Linked DNA regions of Saccharicrinis fermentans DSM 9555 = JCM 21142. The protein of the gene in region 1 interacts with the protein of each later gene in a pairwise test. Links are inferred from orthologs where the notes say so. Each region holds a gene or a part of one and is shown on either strand. Other genes may lie near its edges.

Region 1 (2,914 bases):
CCCAAGGCTATCAGGTTGTGGGGGTAGATAATTTTGATCCCTATTATGATCGAAAATTAAAAGAAGCCAATTTATCCCAAGTTTCGTCACATCCGAATTTCACCTTTCATGAGTTGGACTTATGTGATGAAACATCAGTTCGGCAAAAATTAGAAGAGAAATTCGACTGTATCGTCCATCTTGCTGCCAAAGCAGGTGTTCGCCCTTCTATTGAAAATCCACAAAGTTATATCGATAACAATATTAGTGCTACACGGTGTCTGCTAGACCTAATGAAAGACACGGCCTCAAAAAAAATGATATTTGCCAGTTCATCATCTGTATATGGTAATATACCTGACACACCCTGGAACGAGGAATTGGATGTATCCAAACCTATTTCGCCCTATGCATTTTCTAAAAAATCATGCGAACTTTTAAATCATTCTTATCACCACCTTTATGGTTTAGATTTTATTAACGTCAGATTTTTTACTGTTTTTGGTCCTCGCCAACGTCCAGACTTGGCCATTAACAAATTCACACGTTTGCTTTATGAGGGACAAGCCATTCCCATGTACGGCGATGGATCTACAGCTAGGGATTATACCTTTGTGCAGGATATTGTTTCTGGAATTATTAAATCGATAGAATATATTAACAGTCGCGACGGGGTATTTGAAAATATGAATCTGGGCAATAACTCTCCTGTAAAACTTATCGATCTAATCAAGACCATTGCAGAAGTAACCAATCAGAAACTTACAATAGAACAACTACCAATGCAACCTGGTGATGTAGATATTACCTTTGCAGATATCAGCAAAGCACAACGAATGATAGGCTATGAACCTAAGACTTCTTTAAAAGAAGGATTGACAGCATTCAAGGAATGGTATTTAACCTGTCCTATTCAGCTTAAAAAATAAGTCATTATATTATCATGATCAGTCATCAGACAATCGATGACTGATCACGATATTTTTTCTCCTAAGCCACCAACTCCTGAACCAAATCAGAAGCCTCTTTTAACGTAATGGCCGAATAAACTTTCAAGCCAGATTCATCAATTATTTTTTTACCACCTTCGGCATTTGTTCCTTGTAATCGAACAATAATGGGCACTTTTATCTCTCCAATCTTCTTATATGCTTCCACAACACCATTAGCCACTCTGTCACAACGTACAATTCCTCCAAAAATATTAATAAGAATGGCATTTACATTAGGATCAGACAATATGATCTTCAGACCAGCCTCCACGGTTTGCGCATTGGCACCACCACCTACATCAAGGAAGTTAGCCGGCTCTCCTCCCGACAACTTTATAATATCCATCGTAGCCATAGCAAGACCTGCCCCGTTCACCATACAGCCCACATTTCCGTCTAACTTAACGAAATTAAGACTATGCTTTGAGGCTTCTATTTCAGCAGGATCCTCTTCGCTAAGATCACGCATTTCTGCTATATCAGCGTGACGGTACAAGGCATTATCATCTATATCTAATTTGGCATCAATGGCCATAATCAAATTATCAGAGGTCTTTAATACCGGATTTATCTCCACCAAGGATGCATCAGCACCTTCATAGGCTTTATAAAGGGCAGGCACAAACTTGGTCATTTCCTTAAAAGCAGTACCTGACAATCCCAGGTTAAAGGCAATTCTACGTGCCTGAAACGGCAATATACCTGTAGCAGGATCCACCTCCTCCTTATAAATTAAATGAGGTGTTTCAGCAGCTACCTTTTCAATATCCATGCCTCCTTCAGTAGAATACATAATAATATTACGTCCCGAATCTCTATCTAACAATACACTCATGTAATACTCTTCAGGCTCAGATTCACCTGGATAAAAAACATTTTGCGCAATCAGCACCTTATTAACCCTTTTACCTTCAGGCCCGGTCTGGTGAGTCACCAACTGCATACCTAAAATTTGTTTTGTAAGGTCTCGAACCTCCTCCAATGATTTAGCCACCTTTACGCCACCACCTTTTCCTCGTCCACCCGCATGAATTTGGGCTTTTACTACCCATATGCCGGTTCCTGTTTTTTGGCTTAATCTTTTGGCTGCCTTCACTGCATCATCCGGGTTATCTGCAACAATTCCTTCAGAAACGCGAACGCCATATCGTTTAAGGATCTCCTGACCTTGATATTCGTGTATATTCATGGTAGATTTAATTTAAAAAAGCTTAGATATATAATTACAATCTTTTAATTCTAGTGTAATGTACAATTTTGGATGCACAAATAAAACCATCAAAATGTTTATTTTTGCAGTTCAAATGATCATTATATGAGAAAACTGCGAAACAAAGAATTAAACAGATTAAGTGTAGAAGAGTTCAAAGCAAGTGCAAAAACACCCATTATCGCCTTATTAGATAATGTGAGAAGCCTCAATAACGTAGGATCCGTTTTCAGAACTTCCGACGCGCTTTGTCTGGAAGAAATATATCTATGTGGCATCACCCCAACACCGCCCCACAACGATATACACAAAACTGCACTTGGAGCCGAAGACTCAATGACCTGGAGTTACCACGAAAACACCCTCACTGCTGTTATTGCCTTACAGAAACAAGGCTACAAAGTATATTGCGTAGAGCAAGCAGAGGGAAGTACATCATTGATTGATTTCAAACCTGCCATCAACGAAAAGATCGCCTTGGTTTTTGGCAACGAGGTAAAAGGTGTACAGCAAACGGTTATTGATAGTTCAGACGGCTGTATCGAGATTCCACAATTTGGGACTAAGCATTCCTTAAACATTAGTGTAAGTGCCGGAATCGTACTCTGGGAAGCTACCAAACAAATGAGAGGTATGGTTTAAGGTGTTATAAAAACATAGTCCTCAATTTTCTAACGCATATATGAGGTTAAATGAAGCTAAAGGTTCGAGGTTAACCCATCTTGAGCGTTTT
Region 2 (2,991 bases), 360 kb from region 1 along the record:
CAAATTTACAGAATGCAGTCGAATAACAAAGCGGAAGATCAAGAATGATCTTCGTCTACGGAAAAAAAGCGTAACATATCCTGCATGTCAATGGATTCATTAAATAAGATATCTGCTTCAGTGGAGATTTCCTGCGCCATGGATGCAATTTTTTGGGTGTGTATATCCAATTCATTGATTGCACTGGCTATTTGTATAGCCTCCTTTTTTTGTTCCTGCGATGATTGGGCGATGGTTTGAATAAACTGGATGGTCTGGATAGATTCGGTATGAATATTTTGAATACTAACACTGCCTGTATCGGAGTACTTCTTCCCTTTACTGGAGATGTTGGCTATTTCAGAGGTAATGATTTGGGATCTTTCTGCTAGTTCACGGATTCCTTTGCCACCACACCGAAGCCTTTGCCTGTATGACCGGCCTTGGCGGCTTCTATGGAAGCATTGAGAACCAGTATATTGGTCTGCATGGTGATTTCTTTGACGCTTCCCGACTTATGGATGAGTTGATCCATCATCTGGATGGCTTGTTGGTTCTGTTCCAGACTCAAATCTATTTTTTCGATGGATTGGGTTCCTGTTGTGGCTAGCTATTGTGCAATCTTAAGATCTCGCCAATGTTTATTAAAGTTCATATTTTTGCCTAGAATAAAGAAGTTAATGCTTGTAGTAAATTTTGTATTTATTGTCTGTAGGTTATTGCGTGCAAAAATAGATCTATGTGTATATAGGCTCATTAGCTGAGTATTAATTGAAAATTATGGTTTTATTTATTTTTATTGTTAATTAAATATGGCGTTTGCTGTGGTTTTTAAGGCGCATTATCTTGCCTAATTAGCTTACGTTAAGAGGAAAGATGTTTAGGGTAAGTGCTTTTTCCACTTTGAGTTATAAAATCAAAAAAAGAGATTTATATTCTATTAATTAATTGATAAAGCACTGTTTGCGACTAAAATGTTAGGTATTTGGTATTAACACAAAAAAACAAATTGAAGGCTTGGCTGTTGTCTAAAATATTCATACTTTGTTAATCCAATATTTAGATATTTTATTTATGAGCGTATTAGTAACAGATAAATCGAATGTGATAGTTCAAGGTTTTACCGGCAGTGAAGGGACTTTTCACGCTTCTCAAATGATTGAATACGGTACTAAGGTAGTAGGAGGTGTAACGCCTGGTAAAGGTGGCACAACTCATTTGAATCTACCTGTTTTTAATACGGTAAAAGAAGCTGTTGAGAAGGTGCAAGCCGACGTGTCTGTCATCTTTGTTCCCCCAGCCTTTGCTGCGGATGCAATTATGGAGGCTGCGGATGCGGGGATAAAAGTGGCCATTGCTATTACCGAAGGAATTCCTACTGCCGATATGGTGAAGGTAAAAGATTATTTACAACATAAAGAAACCCGTTTGGTTGGTCCCAACTGTCCAGGAGTGATATCTCCAGGCTTAGCGAAGGTGGGCATTATGCCTGGTTTTATTCATGCCAAAGGAAAGATTGGTGTTGTTTCTCGTTCGGGTACTTTGACCTATGAAGCAGTGGATCAGCTTACCAAAGAAGGCTTGGGGCAGAGTACGTGTATTGGTATTGGAGGTGATCCAATTATTGGAACTACGACCAAAGAGGCCGTTGAATTATTGATGAATGATCCGGAAACCGAAGGTATTATTATGATTGGTGAGATTGGAGGTGGTATGGAAACCGAAGCGGCACGGTGGATAAAGGAGAATGCCACTAAACCGGTTGTTGGTTTTATAGCAGGACAAACAGCACCTAAAGGGCGCCGGATGGGACATGCCGGTGCTATTATTGGTGGGGCAGAGGATACTGCTGCAGCTAAAATGAAAGTGATGAAAGAATGTGGTATTCATGTGGTGGAATCACCTGCTTCATTGGGAGCTACCATGAAAAAAGCCCTTTCCTAAGACAAGAAAATATATAATTAATCTTTGTAAGAAAAAACAGTTGTTTTCTTGCAGCCACTAATTATGATCATCTATTGAAAAACCTTTGGCATTTATGTTGGAGGTTTTTTTTGCATGAATGCGGTATCTAATTGGAAAATAGATGATGAATTGAAATTTTGGTCCATCAAGTAACAGTTTGATTTACTTTAATTTATTATAGCGTGAGCTATGGTGAGTCAAAAAAAGTATCCAAGTGAGGTATTAGAACTTCGTTATTGTTAGATTATGATGTTCTATATTTCTATCATCAGAGGTTCAACTTTGTGGGATGATTCTGTTTTGTTCAAAAAAAATATTTTGAGCTCTTTATCATGAAAAGAAGCTTGCTAAGGTGCGATGGTTATTTTTTTTTCTTCAACGATGGTTTTGTAGTGTACAAAGCCTGCTTTCTTATAACTCCTGATGGCATTGGGATGATCCAAATCGCAGGTATTTAATTGCACTTGAGTAGGATTAAAAGACCAGGCCAGGTCGATGGCTTTTCGTAAAAAGTATTTTCCATACCCTTTACCAATAAAATCAGAAAGTAAGCCAAAGTAGAGCATTTCAATATGCTTCCCCTCTTCAACAAGTTCACAATAACCTGCGAGACTTTGATGAACAAGAAAAGTGTAGATATGCGTTTGGGGGCTGTTTATTTTCTTAAGAAGTTTGGTATCTTCCATAAAGATTCTATCTAGCCAGTTATAAGCTTCACCAACCTCGGTATATAATTTTCTATACCAATTTATGTCTATTGGTTTTTCAATATGAACGATATTGGTATTTTCAATATTGCTCTGGGGATGTGGGGGAGGAGTTATCATTTTAAGAAAGTACACCTCTGATTGTATCGTATTATAGTTCATGACAGTTTTTGTTTGTGTCAAAAATAAAAATCCCCCGTTGAATACACAACGAGGGAACAAACAAAAAGTGTACTAAGAATATCTTGAGCCACTAAATAGGTGAGGCTATGCAAGAATCATTCTTTCAATATCATCTTTAACGTTGGTAATACCACCAATGCCGAAGTTTTCGATTAAT

The links.
Region 2: the proteins of sucC (region 1) and sucD interact in binary tests that used the Escherichia coli proteins (3 or more experiments, as listed by UniProt). The link is inferred for Saccharicrinis fermentans DSM 9555 = JCM 21142 from one-to-one orthologs.

Annotation. Positions count from the first base shown.
Region 1 is NZ_KI912107.1:543,303-546,216, reverse strand. Bases 66-2,868 are described here. They hold sucC (ADP-forming succinate--CoA ligase subunit beta), read right to left. Parts: upstream 2,161-2,868; coding sequence 970-2,160; downstream 66-969. Other genes in these bases: CYTFE_RS0102495 (RNA methyltransferase), read left to right, coding at 2,287-2,823; CYTFE_RS0102505 (GDP-mannose 4,6-dehydratase), read left to right, coding at 66-908. Also shown: more of CYTFE_RS0102505, read left to right, coding at 1-65. UniProt on the Escherichia coli protein: Succinyl-CoA synthetase functions in the citric acid cycle (TCA), coupling the hydrolysis of succinyl-CoA to the synthesis of either ATP or GTP and thus represents the only step of substrate-level phosphorylation in the TCA.
Region 2 is NZ_KI912107.1:901,769-904,759, forward strand. What follows is about bases 109-2,988. They hold sucD (succinate--CoA ligase subunit alpha), read left to right. Parts: upstream 109-1,053; coding sequence 1,054-1,923; downstream 1,924-2,988. Other genes in these bases: CYTFE_RS24880 (GNAT family N-acetyltransferase), read right to left, coding at 2,292-2,813; hcp (hydroxylamine reductase), read right to left, coding at 2,919-2,988. Outside these bases: more of hcp, read right to left, coding at 2,989-2,991. UniProt on the Escherichia coli protein: Succinyl-CoA synthetase functions in the citric acid cycle (TCA), coupling the hydrolysis of succinyl-CoA to the synthesis of either ATP or GTP and thus represents the only step of substrate-level phosphorylation in the TCA.